Regions from separate parts of the Gluconobacter sp. OJA genome, predicted to be linked through region 2. Evidence: riboswitches for the same ligand, from Rfam matches in the RefSeq annotation. Region 2 holds a riboswitch; the other holds the start of a gene.
The links. Region 2 has a riboswitch for cobalamin ahead of ABDK75_RS08205 (TonB-dependent siderophore receptor). Riboswitches for the same ligand answer to the same signal wherever they lie in the genome.

Region 1 (3,730 bases), on a different contig from region 2:
TTTTCAGTCCGCAATCCGGATTGACCCAGAGGGCATCCGGGCTGATGGTTTTGCTGGCAGCTCGAAGCAGGTCCACCATTTCCTCGACAGACGGCACGCGTGGGGAATGGATATCGTAAACGCCCGGCCCGATTTCCGCAGGGTAGCGATAGGCTGCGAACGCATCGAGTAGTTCCATGCGGGAGCGGGCGGTTTCAATCGAAATCACATCCGCATCCATTGCGCCAATGGCGGCAATGATATCGTTGAATTCCGAGTAGCACATATGGGTGTGGATCTGTGTGGCGTCCTGCACACCCGAGGCTGAAATGCGGAAGCTCTCCACGGCCCAGTCCAGATAGGATTGCCAGTCTGCGCGACGGAGCGGCAGGCCTTCACGCAAGGCGGCTTCATCAATCTGGATGATGCCGCACCCGGCTTTTTCCAGATCGCACACTTCATCCCGGATCGCGAAAGCGATCTGTCGGCATGTTTCCGCACGCGGTTGATCGTCTCGCACGAAAGACCAGTTCAGGATCGTGACAGGCCCCGTCAGCATACCTTTCATCGGGCGTTTGGTGATGGATTGGGCGTATTCCCACCATTCAACCGTCATGGCTTTTGGGCGTGACACATCCCCGAAAATGATGGGCGGCCGGACATAGCGGGACCCGTAGGACTGAACCCAGGCGTGCTTCGTGAACGCAAAGCCGGAAAGCTGCTCCCCGAAATACTGCACCATGTCATTGCGCTCAAACTCGCCATGCACCAGCACATCAAGATCAATCTCTTCCTGCCAGCAGATGGTCCGGGCGGTTTCTTCCCGCAGGAAGGCTTCGTAAGCCTCGGAAGAGAGCTCTCCTCGTGTATGATCCGCACGGGCTTTGCGGACTTCAGTTGTCTGGGGGAAAGAACCGATGGTTGTGGTTGGATATAGAGGCAGCCTGAGGCTGGCCTGTTGCAACGGACGGCGCGCGGGGAAGGGTGAATGGCGCTGGGCGAGAGCTGGATTGCGATCCGCAGAGCGTGTCTGAACGGCAGGATTGTTGATTTTCGTGGAAGAGTGACGCGCCTGAAGAGCCGCAGCATTTTCGGCTAAAATGGTTTGCACAACGCCCCGGCCTTCATTCAGGGCGCGCGCCAGTGTGTGCAACTCCTCGATTTTTTGAACGGCGAATGCGAGCCAGGATTTTACATCCGCGTCCAGATCTGTCTCCCGTTCCAGGTCAATGGGTGTGTGGAGGAGAGAGCAGGACGGAGCAAGGATCAGGTCACGCTGGCGCGCCAGCGGTTCAAGATGGTCCAGAAGCGCGTTCAGATCGGCCTTCCAGATATTCCGCCCATCCACTACGCCGAGAGACAGCAGCAGGTCTGGCCGTGCTTTCTCCAGAATAGATGCAAGTTGTTCGGGAGCGCGGACAAGGTCCACATGCAGCCCGTGAACTGGCAGGCTGAGGGCGATGCCCTGATTGTCTCCGAGCGCGCCGAAGTATGTGGCGAGCATCAGTTTGAGGTCTGGAACAGCGGCTGTCAGAGTGTTGTAGGTCGTCTTAAAAACTGCGGCAGCATTTCCCGGCAGATCCAGAACAAGGCAGGGCTCGTCAATCTGAACCCAATCTGCGCCTTCTGCTCGGAGGGCGTTTAGAACCCGTTCATAAACGGGCAGCAAGGCAGGGAGCAGATCAAGGCGATCAAACGCCGGGCCGTCACATTTTCCCAGAAGCAGGAAACTGACAGGGCCGAGCAGAACAGGGCGTGTCTCAATCCCAAGCGCCTTGGCTTCCCGATATTCGTCCACCGCTTTTGTGGAGGCGAGGCGGAACGTCTGGTCTGCTGCGAATTGCGGAACAAGGTAATGGTAGTTCGTGTCAAACCACTTGGTCATTTCGGCGGCAGGGGTGTCATGAGCATGACCGCAGCCACACTCTTCGGATGTCGTCTGGGAGCCGCGCGCCATGGCGAAGTAGGTTCCCAAGTCCACCTTGCCCTGCACGTTGCCGTAAATGGCGGGAACAGCACCGACCATTGCGGATGTATCCAGCACATGATCGTAAAGCGAAAAATCGTTGGAAGGGATGATCTCTGCGCCGAGGTCTTTCTGGCGCTGCCAGGCTGACGCCCGAAGGGACGCGGCTGTGGAAAGCAGATCATCGGCGGAAGAATTCCCCGCCCAGTACTGTTCAAGAGCGGTTTTCAGTTCACGGCGGGTGCCGATACGCGGAAAGCCCAAAGTTGCGACGCGGACGGTCATGAAAGCCTCGACAGGTTCGTGGCAGTGCGCTCGCAGGGCATGCAGGATCATTCACGCCCCGAACAGGAAATGTGCGGCGTGGAGACATGCGTGACCCGTCCGGAACGCCCCGCCGGAGGATGTTATGTGCCGTGGCAGGTCTCCTGGCTTACGGGTCTCCGCGCTGATTCCGCCTTCCCGGACTTTCGCCCAGTGGCCTCTGTGGAATCGGCACTCGCCGCTGACAGTTGCGGGGGCAGCGCCGGATTTGCACCGGCTTCCCTCTTAGCCACGCCGGATGCGTGAACATCCGACATGGAACCATGACAAGCCTTATGACTGCCGCATGTTCTGAAAAAGAGTCAATAGCTCTTGCTCATATAAAGAACTCCTTATATGTAAATTCGTATGGAACAGGCCCTCATTATTTTCCAGGCACTGGCAGACATGACGCGTCTACGGATTCTGGCCCTTCTGCGCGAGATGGAACTGTCCATCGGCGAGGTGGCGCAGGTGCTCGGGCAAAGTCAGCCTCGCGTGTCACGGCATGTGAAGATCCTGGCAGATGCGGCATTAATTGAGCGCCGCAAGGAAGGAAGTTGGGTCTTTCTGACTTTGGGTATTCCGGAACGTCTGGAGCCTGTCTTTATGGCGCTGGATCGATGGACTGCGCGGGAACCGGCGGAAATCCGTGCGGATCGTATTCGCTTGCAGGCCATTCGGGATGTTCGTGCGCTCGCGGCGGAAGACTGGTTTGAAACCCACGCGGCAGAATGGGACGCATTGCGTTCCTTGCATGTGTCCGAACAGGAGGTCGAAGCAGCGATCGTAAAGACGCTTTCAGCATCTCCGATCGGCCGGCTCGTGGATATAGGCACGGGAACAGGTCGCATGATGGAGCTGCTGGGGGCCGGCGCTCAAACAGTCATCGGGTTTGATCGCAGTCCTGCCATGCTGCGATTGGCGCGGACCAAGCTTGCGGAAGCTGGTCTGGAGCAGGCTGATCTGCGGCAGGGGGACTTTCAGGCCCTTCCGTTGCCGGAGCATTCAGCCGATGTCGCAGTCATGCATCAGGTTCTGCATTATGCACAGCATCCGGCTGCTGTAATTGCGGAAGCCGCGCGTATTCTGGATGCCAACGGTCGCTTACTGATTATCGATTTTGCCTCCCATAGCCGGGAAGAACTTCGCACACGGGATGCGCATGTTCGGCTTGGATTTACCGATGCGCAGATGGCGACGTGGTTTCGCGCTGCCGGTCTGGTTCCCGCCGAGCCAGTAGCTCTTGAAGGCGAGCTGACCGTGAAACTCTGGCTCGGCCAACGCCCCAACTAAGCTGAATTATTGAATAAGGAGCTGGCGTGATGCCCGCACAGACAGGGCCTCTGCCCGCAATTTCGTTCGAATTTTTCCCTGCAAAGTCGGAAAAGGCAGCCGCCACACTGCTGGAAAACGCAAAAACGCTAGCTGCTTTGGGTCCGCAGTTTATGTCCGTGACGTATGGGGCAGGTGGGTCAACAC
Region 2 (3,730 bases):
CCGTCACGCCACGATAGGCGTGCCATGCCGCGAAAAGATTGACGAGCGCATAGTCTTTCAGACTCAAGGTGTTGGCATAATCGCCCTTGCGGGCAGATACGTAACGCATGCCAGCCCCCAGATCGACCGGCAAATCCGCAACCCGGGACCAGACACCCCACAGGTTGGCCGTTACAGCCGGAACGTTCGGAACCTCGTTCCCGGAGGCATTCACTGACGCTGAAGGATGGAATGATCCATAACGAGACCACGTATAGGCAACATTTCCCGACAGGCTCCAGTGTTTCCCCAGCGTGAGGTCTCCCTGCCATTCCAAACCCCGTGACTTCTGAACGCCCGCCGTTGCCACGCTGTCCACACCGGTAGCAACGAGAACTCGGGTACGGCGGATATCGTACAGAGACAGCGTAGAGGACAGGCGCCCTTTCCAGAAAGAACCCTTGGCGCCGATTTCTCCCTGCCTGGACTGACTCAGGCGTGAAAACTGGCCTTTATTAACCAGGAAGATATTGGAGCCCGGCGGATCTTCAGCCGTTGTGTACACGCCGTAAAGGCTGATGTTATCTGTCAGATCATAAACAGGGCCAATCCTGAAGTTGGCAGGATTGTAGTTCCCCTTAAAGCTGGTCGCAGGATTGAACGCACCGGACTGGCTATAATTCTGGCGGTCCAGTTTCAGCCAGTCATAGCGAAATCCACCCACTACACGCAGATTGTCCCTCACGGTCAGGACGTCTTCCATGAAGATACCTGCGTCCACCATGGTTGTGGGAGATTTCGTATACGGATATTCTCCCGCAAAACTCTCGACGGCCGTACTCTCAGGACTACTTAGAGAAACACTGTCCGCATATGTCGCATCCGGAAAACCACGGTTTCGGATGAGCCGCACATAATACGCGTCTCCACCGACGACCAGACGGTTCTTCATTCCGAAAACGTGGAAATCAAACTGGCCATCCAGCGTGTCACCAACCTGATGCTGGTTCATATAAACATAGAACCGATCCCGGCCGACCCGACCGGGTGCAATGGCATTTCCCGCTGCGTCCGTCTGCCCGGCTGAACCGATATAGCTGTAGGATTCAGCGTTATTCCAGTTGCGCTTGGCATAAAGGACATAGGTTTTATTGTGGAACGTCATGTTCTCCGTTGGCTGCCACGTCAGATGGAGCGTCGGAGTCAAATTAACCGAGCCAGCTTTTGCATCCTTGGCATTGTAATACCGCCAGAGCGATGACCGGCTTACGCCTAATCCCTTGGAAGACGACAGCAGGCCGCCTACGCCATCATGGACCTGAGCCAGCGGGATCAAAGGGGTTCCATAGTACGTCGATAAGCGATCTGTCAGATAGTCGACGCCAAAGCGAGCTGTAAACTTCTTCGAAGGGTGCCAGAGCAACGTTGTCGTGAAATCGTTGCTGTGTGGGTCTGCGCCAGCAACGTATCCATCAGACGAGGTACGACTGAAATCACTTCGAATGGCCAAAGTGTCAGTAATGGGAACCGAACCGCCCACGCCAGCATTCCACGTATTGAAACTGCCATAAGATACCAGCGCATTAGCATGCGGCCCATCAAACGCAGGGTCACGCGTTCGCATGTCCACAGTGCCGCCAACAGCGCCCTGCCCGTACAGAACAGACGACGGCCCCTTGAGAATCTGAACGCTCTCAAGATTAAAGCTGTTGAGCGGACGGTTCACCATCGTGGTCGGGCCATAATAAATTCCGTCCCTCAGGATCAAAACCTGATTTCCGCTGAAGCCACGCATCATCATCTGCGCCGGACTTCCTGGCGATCCACCGGAAGAAACACCCGGTGCACTGTCTGCGGCGTCTTCAGCGTGCGCATAACCTCGCTGTTCCATCACGCTGCGCTGAATCACATTGATCGTCGCAGGATTATGTTGAACCGTCAGCCCAAGCCTGCCCCCGATAACAGCACTATCCTTCAGCGGCTGCGCCCGACCGTGCGCCGTAATGTGTTCTTCTTTCGCTTTGGCTGCCGCCTTCCTGACGTCTTCTGTCTGGGCGAACGCAGGCTGAAAAACGGTCAATGCCGCGACGGGCAACACACCGACAAAACTGATTTTCCTCATGGATAACGCAAACTTCACTCAACAATGCGTCACTACGATGAGCAGGATAAACATCCTGCTGCGTCCGGTGCACCCCGCCCTTTCGCTTCGTCCATGACCATTTTCGATGGCAGGTCTCCTGGCTTGCGGATCATCGGCAGATCGCGAGCCTTCCCAAGGCTGACGCCCCAGTGGCCGGGTTCATAGAACCCATCGTGATCAGCCTCACCGCTCACAGTTGCGGGGGCAGCCGCAGCATTTCACTGCGTTCCCTTTTCATCCCCTTCCGGGGAACCATCATTGAGCAGGGGCATAACCGAAACTCCCATATAGTCAAACACGTATGTTATAACATATCAATAACTGAAGTTATCAATTTGAACAATGGAGGCCCCTCGATCCTTGGAAGAGAAAACAAAACATGCCTAATCTCATGCTTCCCCACTCTGGACGGAAAGTGTCGCAGGATGAAGCTCTGTCGTTTTGGTCCTTTGGATCAGGAAACACCCGGACTCATTGATGACACTGGCATGCTGCGAAGCCTCAAAGGGATTCTGCCTGATATTACGGCTGCCGACCTGTCTCCAGAGCAGCTTGACGCCTTACGAGCCATTAATCCGAACACTCTCCCTGTCGTTTCAGAAGCACCACGCTACGGTATTCCGTTCTCAGGTGCCGGAAAGTATATCTGCATTGGCCTGAACTATCGGGATCATGCCGAGGAAGCAGGCCTCCCCCTCCCCTCAGAGCCAATCGTCTTCATGAAAGCCATCTCTGCCCTGACGGGTCCGAGCGATGGTATTCTGGTCCCCCAACATGCCACCAAATTGGACTGGGAAGTCGAACTCGCAGTCATTATTGGCACAAAAGCGTCTTACGTCTCCCCGGAGAAGGCTTTGGAGCATGTTGCGGGATATTGTGTCGCCAATGATGTCTCTGAACGCTCATTTCAGATGCAGACAAGCCAGTGGGACAAAGGCAAAGGCTGCGATTCATTCGGGCCTTTGGGACCATGGCTTGTGACGACCGACGAAATCGCCGATCCGCAAGCACTCTCCATGCGGTTAGATGTCAACGGACGCCGGCGACAGACGGGACATACCTCCGGCATGATCTTTGACGTCCGCAGAATCATTTCACATGTCAGCAACTACATGACCCTGATGCCGGGCGATATTATTGCTACAGGCACACCTGCCGGCGTCGGAATGGGCATCAAGCCTCACCCAGTCTATCTCGAACCAGGGGATGTCGTAGAGCTGGAAATCGAAGGGCTTGGCATTCAAAGGCAGACCGTGAAGGCCAATTCTTAGCTGAATCGACAGGAAAACGTCTCTTACGGAGCGATTCTTGAAAAACAGTCGGTTTCATAATTATTTTTTTGTACGAATGACTTGCCCGCTCAACATCGCAGGAATGCTGCCTACAATGTAACAACTGCGAAGGTGCGTGAATTAAAGATTGAAGTTTCTGAGAATGAATATCATTTGTAACTTTAGAAATACGGGAAAGTCAGCTGAAATTCTCGTGAAAATTCATTTTCCAGGAGGCAGTTAGCCCTTTCCATGAGACTTCCAGCGTCGAACGTTCCTCAACGTACACATCTAGGCCCAATGCTTTTTACAGCACTTTTGCTGTCAGGTACGTGGA

Region 1: it holds a riboswitch for cobalamin, as region 2 does, so the genes downstream of both, metE (5-methyltetrahydropteroyltriglutamate--homocysteine S-methyltransferase) here and ABDK75_RS08205 (TonB-dependent siderophore receptor) in region 2, are expected to answer to the same signal.

Annotation. Positions count from the first base shown of each region.
Region 1 is NZ_JBDIWI010000002.1:361,577-365,306, reverse strand. Features, by position in the region: gene metE (5-methyltetrahydropteroyltriglutamate--homocysteine S-methyltransferase) at 1-2,230, opposite strand, end outside; cobalamin riboswitch at 2,346-2,550, opposite strand; gene ABDK75_RS12130 (metalloregulator ArsR/SmtB family transcription factor) at 2,618-3,544, shown strand; gene metF (methylenetetrahydrofolate reductase [NAD(P)H]) at 3,574-3,730, shown strand, end outside.
Region 2 is NZ_JBDIWI010000001.1:1,786,044-1,789,773, forward strand. Features, by position in the region: gene ABDK75_RS08205 (TonB-dependent siderophore receptor) at 1-2,101, opposite strand, end outside; cobalamin riboswitch at 2,192-2,394, opposite strand; gene ABDK75_RS08210 (fumarylacetoacetate hydrolase family protein) at 2,548-3,393, shown strand; gene ABDK75_RS08215 (TonB-dependent siderophore receptor) at 3,694-3,730, shown strand, end outside.